2 regions of the Cohaesibacter gelatinilyticus genome follow, and region 2 is predicted to be linked to the other one. Evidence: predicted binding sites of a transcription regulator. Region 2 holds the regulator's gene; the other holds the start of a gene.
The links. Region 2 encodes HrcA, which represses chaperone genes, less so after heat shock. Its sites were predicted from a motif close to GTTAGCACTCNCNNNNNGNGAGTGCTAAC; they were not measured.

Region 1 (7,688 bases), on a different contig from region 2:
TCTGCGGTCACGAGAAAGGCTCTGACCTGATTCCAATCAAAGGATATTTGCTGCCAGTTCATACATATTCGTATATCAAAAATGCAGATTTAGGCAATTTCTCTTTTGTTTTTGTATGAATAGGTTGTGTGAACAGCTTAAAGCGCGCTCTCGAAAAGCAGCAGTCTTTCAGGACAGGAGCGCGCATCCAAGTAAAGTCCAAATCACCACTTGCTATTGAATAATAGCGATGCCTGATTGAATGCCTGTACAGGAGATATCCAATGCGTGACGCAGCAACATTCTGGAATGGTGTGGCGGCCAAATATGCGCGCTCCCCAATCAGGGACATGCAGGCCTATGATTATACCATGGAGCGTACAGCGGCTTACTTGTCGCCAAATGATAGAGTGTTGGAGCTGGGGTGTGGAACAGGCACAACAGCGCTTAGATTGGCGGACAAGGTCGCTCATTATACTGGCAGTGATATTGCGCAAGAGATGATAGTGATTGCTAAGGAGAAGGCTTTCGATGCCAAGGCAGAGAATATTGAATTCATGGCCGGGGGTGTGACAGACATTGAAGCGGAACCGTTGGATGCCGTTCTCGCTTACAATCTCATACATTTGCTGGATAATGCTGCGGAGGCGATGGCCAAGGCTCACACGCTTCTAAAGCCCGGTGGATATTTCATTTCCAAGACGGTCTGCAGTCCATCCAAAAGCAGTTCACTGAAATTCCGACTGATGATAGCCGTGCTTCCATTGATGCAGCTGATTGGCAAAGCACCTTATGTCAATTTCATGGAAACCCCGGAACTGGAAGCATTGATTGAAGACGCCGGTTTCAAAATCATCGAGACCGGCAATTACCCTGCCGATCCGCCTTGCCGCTTTGTAGTGGCGCGAAAGATTTAGAAATTTCAAATGTTTGAGAATAAAGCCCTAAAACAGCCAGCTGAGAGCAACACTGAACAGCCCAAAAACTAGAAAAATCCCGCCGCAGAAAACTAAATAGGTGAGGAGTGCCGATTTCCATGTTCGACTTTGAAAAAGATAAACAGCCATACCCAAAGGACTGAAGATGACCGTCAAAAATTTGCTGGTATAACTTGGGCGAATTCTGAGAGCAGTAGCATCTGCTTGCTGCCATAGGAGAGTAAGAATAATGACGCCTATCATTTGGACTGCGTCATTCCATGTCAGGTTATAGGCATTCCAAAGACCAAAAAACTCGTCGATAATCGCTCCAAAACAAAGAAATATGAGGAGCGAAACATAGATGAAGTTTCGCCTGGCAAATTTGCTGGATGATAGATTGTCTGGAAACATGGAAAAGCCTCAACAAGCTAAAAAATATATCATTGAAATTTGAATGTGGGGCGCCTTGCGGAGATTGCAATCCCTGAGGGTCGCTTTAGATATCTGGCAGTTTCCATTATTTCATCTTCGAATGGGTCACAGGAGAGGCGGGGACGAGCAAAGGCAAAAAGCGCATGAGTATGAGGCAAAAGAAAAAGGCCGGATCGAATGATCCGGCCTTTTCCGTAAATCTAAGCGAGGTGCTTAGAGCTACGTGATTACATCATGCCGCCACACGTGCGCGGATGCGCACAAAGCTTAAGAATGCATGGGCATGGGGCAAATAAAAAAGCCGGATCGAATGATCCGGCTTTCTTGTAAGTCTTAGCTAGGTTAGCCAAGCGTCATGATTACATCATGCCGTCCCCGCATCGCCCGCAGGGGCTTTAGCCCCGAGGACGAGCAAAAGCAAAATGCGCATGGGCGTGAGGCAAAAGAAAAAGGCCGGATCAAATGATCCGGCCTTTTCCGTAAATCTAAGCGAGGTGCTTAGAGCTACGTGATTACATCATGCCGCCACACGTGCGCGGATGCGCACAAAGCTTAAGAATGCATGGGCATGGGGCAAATAAAAAAGCCGGATCGAACGATCCGGCTTTCTTGTAAGTCTTAGCTAGGTTAGCCAAGCGTCATGATTACATCATGCCGCCCATGCCACCCATGCCGCCCATGCCACCCATATCAGGCATTGCAGGTGCGCCACCGTCTTTAGCAGGTGCATCAGCAACCATAGCTTCGGTGGTAACCATCAGACCAGCAACGGAAGCTGCATCCTGCAGAGCAGTGCGAACAACTTTGGTTGGGTCGATGATGCCAGCTTCGATCATGTTTACGTAAGCTTCGGACTGAGCGTCGAAACCAAGGGTATCGTCGCCTTCCAGCACTTTGTTGACAACGATGGAACCTTCAACACCGGCATTTTCAGCGATCTGACGGATTGGAGCCTGCAGAGCACGCAGAACAATCTTGATGCCAGCAGCGATGTCAGCATTGTCGGAAGACAGAGCTTCAACAGCTTTGGAAGCGCGCAGCAGAGCAGTACCACCACCTGGAACGATACCAGCTTCAACAGCAGCGCGAGTAGCGTTCAGAGCATCGTCAACACGATCTTTACGCTCTTTCACTTCAATCTCGGTAGAACCACCAACGCGGATAACAGCAACGCCACCAGCCAGTTTAGCCAGACGCTCCTGCAATTTCTCACGATCATAGTCAGAAGAAGTTTCTTCGATCTGAGCCTTGATCTGAGCAACGCGAGCTTCGATGCCGTCTTTTTCGCCAGCGCCATCAACGATGGTGGTGTTCTCTTTGGAGATGTTTACTTTCTTGGCGGTACCCAGCATGTCGAGGGATACGGACTCAAGCTTGATGCCAACATCTTCGGAGATCACGGTGCCGCCGGTCAGGATAGCGATGTCTTCGAGCATGGCTTTACGACGATCACCAAAGCCTGGAGCTTTAACAGCAGCAATTTTCAGGCCGCCACGAAGCTTGTTGACTACGAGGGTAGCCAGTGCTTCACCTTCGATGTCTTCAGCAATGATCAGCAGAGGACGGGAAGACTGAACAACGCTTTCCAGGATAGGAAGCATTGGCTGCAGGTTGGTCAGTTTTTTCTCGTGCAGCAGGATGAATGGATCATCCAGATCAGCGATCATTTTCTCGGTGTTGGTTACGAAGTATGGAGACAGGTAACCACGGTCGAACTGCATGCCTTCAACGACTTCCAGCTCGGTTTCCAGAGACTTGGCTTCCTCAACGGTGATAACACCTTCATTGCCAACTTTCTGCATGGCTTCTGCAATCATGGAGCCGATTTCAGCTTCACCGTTTGCAGAAATGGTGCCTACTTGCGCAACTTCTTCAGAAGAATTGATTGGCTTGGAAGCAGCTTCAAGAGACTTATGAGCTTCAATAACAGCAAGATCGATGCCGCGCTTCAGATCCATTGGGTTCATGCCAGCTGCAACAGACTTGGAGCCTTCACGAACGATAGCCTGAGCCAGAACGGTAGCAGTGGTGGTGCCGTCGCCAGCAACGTCGTTGGTTTTGCTTGCCACTTCACGCACCATCTGTGCGCCCATGTTCTCGAACTTATCTTCCAGTTCGATTTCCTTGGCAACGGAAACACCATCTTTGGTGATGCGTGGAGCGCCGAAGGATTTTTCGATAACCACGTTGCGGCCTTTAGGGCCTAGGGTGGTTTTTACAGCGTTGGCCAGAACGTCTACGCCACGCAGCATTTTCTCACGCGCGTCAGCGCCGAACTTGACTTCTTTAGCAGCCATGATGTGCTCTTCCTGAAATCTAGATAACTTGTATATAAGGAGGGGATCCGGATCGGATCGGGTCAATCACGAGCAAAAGCTCAGCGGATTAGCCCATGATACCCATGATGTCGGACTCTTTCATGATCAGCAGATCTTCACCGTCGATTTTAACTTCGGTGCCGGACCATTTGCCGAACAGAACACGGTCGCCAGCTTTGACTTCCAGAGCAACCAGGTTGCCTGCTTCGTCACGGGCGCCGTTGCCTGCAGCAACTACTTCGCCTTCAGATGGCTTTTCTTTGGCGGTATCTGGAATGATGATACCACCAGCGGTTTTCTCTTCGGATTCCACGCGACGAACAACGACGCGGTCATGCAGAGGACGGAACTTCATTGTATGAACTTTCCTATGTCTGTTATGCAGAACACCCAAGCCCAATTAGCGGCACCTGAGCAAACTCTGCTCCTCAAAAACAAGTGTGTTAGCACTCTCCAATATTGAGTGCTAACGACGGATACTCATTTAGGCAGCTTGAGATGAGAAGTCAAGAAAGCGGAAAAGATTCTTTTTGTCGATAAGCTCTGATCTGCAAACCTGCTATTGGGGAATTCGATGTGGGGTGAGGGATGAAGAAATTGTCGATATCAATGGAAATATTGTATAAATCATAATGTCTATAATATAAGACATATTTTATTTATGTAAGATAGAAGAATTTATAATGACAATTACATGAATAATACAAGTATATTTGAAATTTATTCTTGAAATTATATTTTCATTAAATTTTGCAGTACCAGGGTGGCCGGTAGGTAAGCAACTAGTAACGGCGTAGGAATCATGGTCTCCAATGGTTTTGCAAGACTGTCAGTACGCCAGAGAATTGCAGCTCTGGTATGTCTGATGATTTTCGGTTTTTTGGGCATAATCACACTCAACTGGAAAACAACATCAACGATCCAGATGCTCAAGGCCAAGGAAAGTGAAGCGCTTCATCTGGCCGCAACTTTTGAGCAATTGCTGGCAAAGAGCCTTCAGGCAGCGCGCAGTACTGAAATCTTCTTGCTTGAGAGAGGGCAAGCACGGGCAGATGAAGTTGCGCAAATTTTCACCGATATACGAAAAATTCAGATGCCTGTTTCTTCCCGTTCAGATCTGAAAAAGGAATTAACGCGGTTGGCCTTGGCGTCAGAGCAGTTTCAGGAATTGGTCGATCTACAAAAAGGGGTTGGCTTCGGTCAGGATGACGGATTGCGGGGGTATTTGGGTGCTGCAATACGCCGAGCGGAAGAAAAGCTGGAATTCTTTATTAAGAAGGCAGGCATCGATGATAAATCCGGCAATGTACGTGCCCATTTGTTGCGTATGCGCCAGATCGAAAAAGATTATATGCTTTTTGGGGATCCAAAAGCAGTTCAGCAGTTTGAGGGAGCTTATAGAAAAACAGTCTCATCTCTGAAACCTGCTGGCTTCAAGATCGTTGCTCGTATGGAATTAAAAGGGTTTTTGAAGGTCTATCGCAAAGACTTTCTGGCCTGGATTGAAAGCGAAAAACTGCTTCAGCAAAAGATCAAAAGCCACAGAGAGCATATGTCCGAAACAATCCAGTTGCTGATAGGCCAAGCCGAACTGGCAATGCGTGATGCAGACATCCAAATGCAAGAAAGTGTAGCTATTCAGGAACAAGCTCAAACCAGTTTTTACATACTGGCCGCGGTCCTGCTGGTCACCTCGGCTCTGAGCTCTTGGTTGATTGCCCGATCCATCACAAAACCACTTAGTATATTGGCAGCTGCAATGGATGCGATACGTCGCAAGGATGCATGCGTTGAATTGCCAGCAATCCGGTCCAAGGACGAGCTGGGATTGCTGGCCAAAGCAGCAGAAAATTTCCACATCAGTGTAGTGGAAGCATCGCAATTGCAGCAATCGGCACAATTGGACAACGCCAAAGAGTTGCAACGGCAGGATGATTTGGCGCGAATGCTGGATACTTTCCGCCAGCAAACCGATGCAGCCATTGAGAGTGTGAATAGCGAGGCGGTCAAGGTCTCCAATGCTGCAGAGCGCTTGAATCAACTTTCCAGTCGTGCACAGGGAAGCACAGATCTTGCACGCCAATCCAGCCAGGTCTCGACGTCCCATATGGGCGAAATGTCAAACAATGCCTCTCAATTGGAGCAAGCAGCGGATGATATTCTGGAGCAGACCAATAGAGCGGGAGATGTCGTCACGCATGCTGGTCAGACCGCAGAAAAAGCCAACCAGTCCATGAATATATTGAACCAGTCTGCCGAGGAGATCGGAGATATCGTGGAGTTGATTGGCAAAATTGCCGCTCAGACCAATTTGCTTGCACTCAACGCAACCATTGAGGCGGCAAGAGCCGGAGAAATGGGCAAGGGTTTTGCGGTGGTTGCGGAAGAGGTCAAACAGCTCTCTGGTCAAACCGCCAAAGCAACGGAAACGATTGCTACTCAAATATCGAATATCCAGCAAGCGGCGCAGGCTACAGCGACCTCACTGCAAGCCATCACCCAAATGATAGGAGGCGTGGATGAGGCAACGAACGTCATCTCACATTCAGTGGATATTCAGAACTCCTCTGCTAGCGAGATGGCCAGCAAAATGCAGGCAGCTCTGAATGGCGCGCAAGATGTCGAGCACAATGTCGATGAAGCAGCCAAATCCATCACAGCGTCTCATGAGGAAGCCAAGGCTTTCCTGGCGGTTTCAGTTGTATTGGATAATGTGATTGTGGCCTTGTCCGGTTCCATGACATCCTTCCTCAATGCCGTGGAGCAAGATTTGGATGCGCGCAGAAAAGAAACCAGATTGGTTTAAGAGTAAGCCGATGGAACCTTATGAGCTCAAATGAAAATGGATGAGCACCTGATCAAGGCGCTCTTCCAGACTGCCTGTCAGTTCCAGATAGTCTAGCTGACTGCGTTGAAGGCAGGTTCTGAAAGCATCATAAAAATATGCGCGCAAATCCGGGGCATCGCGTTGATCATCTGCCATCCACGGCCAGTCGACCCCACATAAGAGATAAAGCCTGGGAGAGTGGGGTGGCTGTTTGAGACTTTTCAGATGGCGACCGGACCAGGTTTCCCAGGCTTTCCTCAAGTCCGGATCACCGTCTTTGTAATAGTGATCATTATAGACCAACGAAGAAATCAGATCGCAATCACAAATAAGAGGTTGGCCATTGTTATCGGCCAACTTTGCAGCATCACTTTCCCGCTGCCACTGTCCTTCAGCGATGGGAATGCAATCTTCCTGACCGATACTTCCGTGCAGTTCGAAATAGTCCCGAAGATATTCCGATATGACCATCGCGTCCAGTCTCTGTGCCAGGGTTGTGGCGAGGGTGGACTTTCCGGTGCTTTCCGGTCCGGTCAGGATCAGTCTGGGTAAAGAATTGGCAAGCATGTATCGTTGATTGGCTGGCAAGAAAGATGCGACCAGCCTAATCAAGTCATCATTGAGAAATCAAGTGCGCGGATTTTAACAGTCAGCCAAAGTCCGGTCATGCTCATGGGCCATGTCGGCGGAAATGCCGTGACGTACCAGCTCTTTGGTAAAATGCACCCGCAATGTGCTGTCTTTCCCGTGGTCTGGAAAGGCTCGATGGCTCTCGAAATATCCATGGCCATGATAGAAAGTCAGCAGCTTATCCATGATTTCTGGTGTATGTAATTTCAGGCGATACAGCTCGCGGCTCTCGGAAATCATTTCTGCTTCCTTGAGAAGCTGAGAACCAAGTCCCTGTCCTTGAAGTTCAGGCTGCACAGCCAACGTGTCGATATACAGAGCCTGATCTTCTTCGTGAAAAGCGATTGCGGCCTGAATCTTTCCATCCTCTTCAAGAATATAAAGATTCCGCTCACCAATTTTGTCCGCCAATTCGCTAAAGGCATCATTGGGAATGACATTGCCCAAGCGCTTGGCCATTGGGGCCAGTGCTGTAAAGAAAAGCTGTCGAATATCAGTGCATTGGTCTGGCTTGGCCAGACGAAAATTCTGTGCCATTGCGGCATTCCTTGTTCTAGCCGGGTTCTGTCTATGCCCGCCCGT
Region 2 (7,688 bases):
CAGTCACATTGGGTGGCCCGGGCTATTCCACTCGGCCTACTCCGGGTGTTAATCCACCTGTCATCGCACAGCCTACCGGTGAAGTTTTGGGCTCGGGTAGTGTACGTGTTGCTCTATTGACGCCAAGTTCTGCTCCGGGTCAGTTTGGTAAAGCGGGACAATCCATTCGCAATGCCGCTGCGATGGCCTTGCAGGATTATTCCAGCGCCGACTTGCAAGTGATCGTCAAGGATGTCGGTCAGGATCAAGCTGCACTTCAGGCCTCCAAGGCTCTGGCTGAAGGTGCACAGCTGGTTATCGGTCCGATGCGTTCGGCCCAGGTCAAAACAGCGGGTACTGTCTTGAAGCCTGCTGGTGTTCCGATGCTGGCCTTTACCACTGATACCGGTGTTGCTGCCCGTGGTGTCTATCTGATCAACTTCACACCTGAAAATGATGTTGATCGCATGATTTCCTATGCGGCTTCCAAAGGCAAACGTTCCATTGCTGCCATGCTTCCAGCAACACCTTATGGTTCTGTGGTAGAAGCCTCCTTGCGCCAGACAGCTGCTCGCAATGGTGTCCGTATTCTGGCAATCGAGAAATATAAGAGCGGTGGCAAGGCCGATCCGTTCAGCCTGCAAACTGCGGCAGAAAAGCTAGGCGAAATCAAAAATCAGATCGACGCCATGTATATTCCGGAAGGCGTCGCAGCGGTGCCTGCAACCCAATTGCTGGCCGGGCAGGGCATTCGCGCCAATAAAATTCAGTTCCTTGGCTCCGGTCAGTGGGATAACGCCAGTGTTTCTCGCGAGCCAATGTTGCGTGGTGCCTGGTATCCGGCTCCCCCGGCCAGCCTTCGCAATCTTGATGGCCGCACCATCGGCTTTGATGTCTTTGCCAATCGTTACACTCAGCAATATGGCGAGCGTCCACCACGTGTAGCGGCTCTCGCTTATGACGCGGTTATCCTGTCAGCGGCTCTGGTTGCCCAAGCCGGCGAACGTCGCTTCGCCCATGAAACCTTGACCGACCCGCAAGGCTTCATCGGCTTTGGTGATGGTTTCTTCCGTTTCCGTCCGGATGGCACCTCTCAGCGATCTCTGGGCATCAAGGAAATCACCACCAGCGGTGCCAAATTGATCGAGAATGCACCTATGTCTGCTGCGGGCTTGCCCAACTAAGCTGACAATCCGAGTGATGAGATTACGAGAAAGGGAGCCTGAGGCTCCCTTTTTTGAACTATTTCAAAACTTTATTTGCTTGCCAGTTCCGCAACGACGGAATTGAGCAGGAAAAAACCTTCCCTTGTCGCGCGGATGCGATCATCTGAGATCTGCTCGATAAGGCCATGTTCAATCATGGTCGCCAATCTCTTTCCATTCAGAGTACGATTGGAAAGAGATTGATAGCGCTCAAGGCTGATGCCTTCCTTGACGCGCAGACCCATGACAAGAAATTCATCGCCTTGCTCTTCAAGGCTCAGGATTTCTTCACCGCGCGCACCGATTTCCCGCTCTTCCACCAGCTCCAACCAACGTTCTGGATTATATTCATTGCTGGTAGCAACGCGGGCATTTGGCAGCGTTAAGCGTCCATGTGCGCCTGCACCGACGCCGACATAATCGCCATAGCGCCAATAGGTAAGATTATGGCGGCTTTCTTCGCCTGGTCGTGCGTGATTGGAGATTTCATAAGCAGGCAAACCACGCGCCTCGCAGGTCTCATGGGTGACCTCATAGAGCGCAACTGATGTATCTTCATCGGGCAGTTTGAACTTGCCGCTGTGATAAAGCTTATGGAACATCGTATCCTGCTCAATGGTCAGCTGATAGAGCGAGAGGTGATCTGCTGCAAGATCAATGGCTTCGTTCAGTTCATCCGACCAGCTTTGCGGCGTCTGATCAGGCCGTGCATAGATCAGATCAAAGGACATGCGCGGAAAGATGTCTCGCGCCAGTTTGATGGCATATTTGGCCTGCTCCACATCATGCATACGGCCAAGGAAGCGCAATTGCTCATCATGCAAGGATTGAACACCCATCGAGACGCGATTGATGCCAGCATCCCGATAACCCTTGAAGTTCTTTGCTTCTACCGAGGTAGGATTGGCTTCCAAGGTGATTTCCGCGTCCCTGTCCACGTTCCAAAGGCGATGAATGGCATCCAGAACATGGCCAACCGTTGCAGGCTCCATCAGAGATGGAGTGCCACCACCGAAGAAAATGGACGTGACCGTTTGAGAAGGAACGCGCGACGCGTAATGGCTCAGTTCTTTTTCCAGCGCGCGGGCAAAGCGCATCTGGTCCACCGGCTTGTGGCGAACATGGCTGTTGAAGTCGCAATAGGGGCATTTGGCTGCGCAAAATGGCCAATGTACATAAATACCAAAACCGGGATGGTTGGGTCCCGGTTTTGCAAGTTTGTTTGCTGAGTTCAGCACCGCAGTCCCTTCAGTGATCCATTCTCCCGTATCGGGAGCAGGGTCATTCTAAAGCACTTCTCACGCTTATTGAATTGCGAGAAATGCTTTAATTTTTTTGGAAGCGAGTTCTTATCCGAAAAGTGCTACAACTTTTCGGGAATGCGCTCTAGCTTGCAAGACAGGCTTTTGAAAACAGAATGAAGGCGCGGGAACGGTGAGAGAGCGCTTCCTCTTGTCCCGGCTTCCAGCCATGCTTTTGTTCGCTGTCCATTTCACCAAAGGTAATATCAAAGCCTTCCGGCACAAAGACCGGATCATAGCCAAAGCCTTTGTCGCCACGTGGTGGCCAGACACAGGTGCCTTCCACTTCGCCACGGAAAAGATCGCAATGGCCATCAGGCCAGGCAAGGCACAGCACCGCCACGAAACGTGCACCGCGTTGACTTGGCTCGATCACACCTTTTTGCTGCAGTTTTTCTTCGACATTGCGCATGGCCATGCCAAAATCCTTGTCCGGCCCAGCCCAGCGCGCAGAATAGATGCCCGGATCTCCATCCAGAGCATCAACCGCAAAGCCTGAGTCGTCTGCCAATGCAGGCAGACCAGTAGCGGTGGCGGCAGCCAAGGCCTTGATTTTGGCATTGGCCTCAAAGGTATCGCCATCTTCAATTGGCTCTGGCAGATCCAGCTCTTCGGCTTCTTTCAAAGAAAGACCATAAAAGTTCAGAAGCTCGCGAATTTCGCGGATTTTTCCCTTGTTATGACTTGCCACAACAAGAGGGGTGTCTGCGGTCAGTCTGCGTGCCATGATCTGGCCTTTCCTTACATGCAAAAAGCAAAAGTGTGAGAGCAAAGCTTAGTCTTTATTGGCTTCCTGCAATTCGACCAGCTCGCCAATGCCTTTCTTGGCCAATTCCAGCATCTGCATCAGTTCGTCGTGAGAGAATGGCTCGCCTTCAGCGGTGCCTTGAACTTCTACAATGCCGCCCTTACCTGTCATGACGAAGTTGGCATCGGTCTCAGCGTCAGAATCTTCCAGATAGTCCAGATCCAGAACTGGTGTGCCCTGGTAGATACCGCAAGAAATTGCTGCCAGCTGATCCTTCAGCACAACTGCGTCGGCGGCAATCATGCCACGAGCACGCATCCATTCGATGCAATCACGCAGGGCAATCCACGCACCAGTGATGGAGGCGGTACGGGTACCACCATCGGCCTGAATGACATCGCAATCGACCGTAATCTGACGCTCTCCCAGAGCTTCCAGATCGACCACTGCACGCAAGGAGCGACCGATCAGACGCTGGATTTCCTGCGTACGGCCGGACTGTTTGCCAGCTTGGGCTTCACGGCGCATACGATCGCCAGTGGCGCGGGGCAACATGCCATATTCAGCCGTTACCCAACCACGGCCCTGACCACGCAACCAAGGTGGAATGCGCTCTTCCAAAGATGCCGTACAAAGAACATGGGTATCACCGCATTTGATGATGCAGGACCCTTCTGCATGTTTGGAAACATTGCGCTCCAGACTCACCTGGCGCTTTTCATCGGGATTTCGCTTGGATGGACGCATCGGTCTTTCCTTTCGCCTTATGGGCGGATCACCAGCGGCAGCTGCTGGGCTGCCGATAGACTGGCTTGGTCAAGAATATTCGTTGTGCCGCTTGTAAAAGCCTTAGCACTTGCGGACAAGGTATGCTTGCAGCTTTTCCCCCTTTTGAGGCATAAAGAAGAGACTTGGCAAGTTCAAAGCACTATCCAGAGGACGCGCAGAGCCAAATGAGGAACAACAAGGACATCATTAAATATGATTGATCGCAACATGTTGTTGTCAGCTTCCGAACTGGCAGGAATGGATGACCGGCTAAAAGATATTTTCCGGCATATCGTGGATTCCTATCTGGCAACCGGTGATCCCGTTGGCTCACGCAATATTTCCAAGGCACTCCCTCATTCGCTCTCGCCAGCTTCTGTGCGCAATGTGATGGCAGATCTGGAACAGTTGGGTCTGATCTATGCACCCCATACATCTGCTGGACGTTTGCCCACGGAAATGGGACTTCGTTTCTTCGTGGATGCCATGATGGAGTTTGGAGATCTCTCCAATGACGAACGTCACCGTATCGAGCGGCAGATGACGCCGGGCCATCAACAAAGTGCCGGATTTGAAGGATTGCTCACCAAAGCCAGTCAGATGTTATCGGGACTGTCAAGCGGGGCAGGACTGGTCATGGCCAGCAAACAGGATCGCTTGCTCAAACATATCGAATTCGTTCGACTGGAAGCAACCAAGGCACTTGTTGTTCTGGTGGATGAGGAAGACAAGGTCGAAAATCGTCTCATCGATTTACCAGCAGGCCTGCCTGCTTCGGCTCTGACCGAGGCCAGCAATTTTCTCAATGCTCATATCTCTGGCAAAAGCCTTGATGCCGCACGTCAAGATATCGAAGCTCATCGCCATATTGTGCAGCAAGAACTGGATGAACTGACAGCAAAGCTCGTTGATGCGGGCCTTGCGACCTGGACCGGGGCAACCTTGGACCAACCGCAAAGCTTGATCGTGCGCGGACGCTCCAATCTGCTGGAAGATGTTACCGCCAAGGAAGATCTGGATCGCATTCGTCATCTTTTTGATGATCTGGAAAGCAAACGAGATTTGATCCAGCTTTTGGAACTGGCCCAAGATGGCGATGGCGTGCGCATCTATATTGGTTCGGAGAACCAGTTGTTCTCACTATCCGGCTCGTCGGTGATCGTCTCACCCTATCGCAATAGTGAGCAGAAAATTGTTGGTGTTTTGGGAGTGATAGGACCAACCCGGCTCAATTATGCCCGGATTGTGCCTATGGTGGACTATACTGCCAAGGTTCTCAGTTCCATGATTTCGGAACCTTGAGATAACCACAGCGCGGCAGCAAAGGCCAAATGGCAGACCAATCAGACCATCTGATTGTGCGCGAGAGACAGAAAAAGGAGCATTCTCTTGACTGTCTCTCTTGATTTTTTTGCCAGAAAGCCTGATATCCCTTGCAAAGAAATGTGTGCGGCGCGCGACTTTCGCCCCGCTCGATACAAGATTTGATCAAGACCGAGGCTGATACATGTCTGAAGACATTCGCGAAAACGAAGCCGCCGAGACCCCAAATCCTGCGGAAGAGGTAGCTGAGGAGAAGGAAGAAAAGCCTTACCTCAATCCTCTGGAAGCAGCAGAACTGCGCATTGCCGAGCTGGAAAAAGAACATTCGGAAATGAAGGACCAGCTTTTGCGGACCGTGGCCGAGATGGAAAATCTGCGCCGCCGCACCGAAAAAGAGATTCGGGACGCCAAACAATTTTCCGTTGCCAGCTTTGCTCGTGACATGCTCGGCGTTGCCGACAATCTGCGCCGCGGCCAGGAAGCTATCAGTGACGAGGATCGCGTTGGAGCAGAAGGTGCCTTGAAAGCACTTCTGGATGGCACTGCCATGACCGAGCGTGAAATGCTGAAGACACTGGAAAAGCACGGTGTGAAAAAGCTGAATCCGCAAGGTGAAAAATTCGACCCGAATTATCATCAGGCCATGTTCGAAGTGCCAAATCCTGATGTACCAAACAATTCGGTCATTCAGGTGGTTCAGGCCGGTTATGTGATCGGCACCCGTGTACTGCGCCCAGCCATGGTTGGTGTTGCGAAAGGTGGCCCGAAATTTGTCACTCCGACCGAAGAGACAGGCGAGTCCTCTGAGGGCATCGACAAGAGCGTCTAAGACACTCTATTTGTCGTATATCATCGACAAATAGAGTTTGAAATCTTACAAAAGGCTCCTGATTCAGGAGCCTTTTTTGTTTGATGCTATCCATTAGTTCTGATTTTTTGCAAGTTTTTGGGATTTTTGTGTTCAAACATGACTTTGATCAAGATTTTTGGCCCAGAGAATCGGTAATCTCTATTCAACACTTGTGGTTCCGGCAATCGATCAGTGCGTCTCTCTCCTCCCTCGACGTTCCTCTTCTGATTAGAGCCCATGGACCACCATCCAAGGAGGCTTCTCTCGGGCCTCCTTATTTTTTGGGTAAAGAGTACTTTTCTCTCACGGCTATCTTAGATTTGTACGTCTTCACGCTATTCCTGATCTATCGATCAGGGCTCCAGACGGGGCGCTTCGCGCTTGCCTATCGGCCGTCAGAAAAGGAAGGATTTCCTTTTCTGGATTCTTTTCCCTCACCAAGCTCTCAAGGATAAAGGAATTCGGCGAAAACACAGGTTTTCGTCGGGAGCCGATAGGCGACCGCAGCTGACAAGATACGCCATCAAGCCGAGGCGAGATGATAAGCGTATCGATAGGAATGCTGCGCACCCCGTAGGCCCGAGCGAATGCGAGGAATTGCCGTGAGGGGTATAATTAGGCGAAAGCTGAAATAGCCCTGATCGTAAGATCAGGAATAGCGTGAAGACAGATAGCCGTGAGAGCAAACACTATTTCCTCGCCGTGGCGAGGAGCCAGGAGCGGAACTGGATGGCTGCGCCTTGGCTGTGGCCTCTATGACGCAGAAGCAGGAAATGCTTGGAGGCTGGCAAAGGTGTGTCTGACAGGACCACCAGTTCGCCCTCCGCCAGTTCATTGGCTATCAAAGATGGATGACCCATCAGCATACCAGCAGATTCCTTGGCGGCTTGAAGGGCCATGGCATAGGAAGAGAAGCGCGAGCCGGACTGGCAATCAAGATTAAGTCCCGGATGGGTCTCTGCCCAAGCCTGCCAATCACCACTCCATTGCATATCATGCAGCAATGTGGCTTTGCGCCAGTTGCTCTCATCCTCAAGGTTCACGAGATCACGATAATAAGGCGTCGCTACAGGAACCAGAGCATCCTCCAGCAAGATTTCAGACGCTGCTCCCTGCTGATCCCCAGAGCCATGACGTATGGCGAAATCAACTTCGGGATCTTTTTCCAGATTGACCAGATGCTCCTCGGCCCGAACATCAATCTCGATGTCTGAATGCTGTGCCATGAATTCGGACAGGCGAGGGGCCAACCAGCGCTCTGCAAAGGCAGGCTGGACGGACAGGGTCAGGCTTATCTTTTGTGTCTCATTGGCTGGCTCAGGAGGCAGCAGATCGGCAATCTGATCCAGAATGCGGCTTACATCACCCAAAATGGCAGAACCGTCTGACGTAAGCAGAACGCCGTTTGAGCGGCGCTGGAACAGGTCCTTGCCAAGCCATTGCTCCAACCCTTTGACATGCTGGCTGATGGCGGTCGAGGTCACATTCAACTCCTGTGCGGCTCGAGCGAAGGA

Region 1: a site for HrcA is predicted at 4,092-4,120, ahead of groES (co-chaperone GroES). Genes of this name have one in related genera too.

Annotation. Positions count from the first base shown of each region.
Region 1 covers NZ_OBEL01000001.1:225,935-233,622, forward strand. Annotated here, with positions in the region: gene CRO57_RS01005 (LysR family transcriptional regulator) at 1-62, opposite strand, end outside; gene CRO57_RS01010 (class I SAM-dependent methyltransferase) at 264-896, shown strand; gene CRO57_RS01015 (hypothetical protein) at 924-1,310, opposite strand; gene groL (chaperonin GroEL) at 1,976-3,628, opposite strand; gene groES (co-chaperone GroES) at 3,717-4,004, opposite strand; gene CRO57_RS01030 (methyl-accepting chemotaxis protein) at 4,452-6,455, shown strand; gene CRO57_RS01035 (AAA family ATPase) at 6,474-7,043, opposite strand; gene CRO57_RS01040 (GNAT family N-acetyltransferase) at 7,119-7,643, opposite strand.
Region 2 covers NZ_OBEL01000003.1:259,408-267,095, reverse strand. Annotated here, with positions in the region: gene CRO57_RS15130 (penicillin-binding protein activator) at 1-1,163, shown strand, start outside; gene hemW (radical SAM family heme chaperone HemW) at 1,235-2,422, opposite strand; gene CRO57_RS15120 (non-canonical purine NTP pyrophosphatase) at 2,571-3,212, opposite strand; gene rph (ribonuclease PH) at 3,261-3,980, opposite strand; gene hrcA (heat-inducible transcriptional repressor HrcA) at 4,215-5,303, shown strand; gene grpE (nucleotide exchange factor GrpE) at 5,509-6,153, shown strand; gene CRO57_RS15095 (LysR substrate-binding domain-containing protein) at 6,864-7,688, opposite strand, start outside.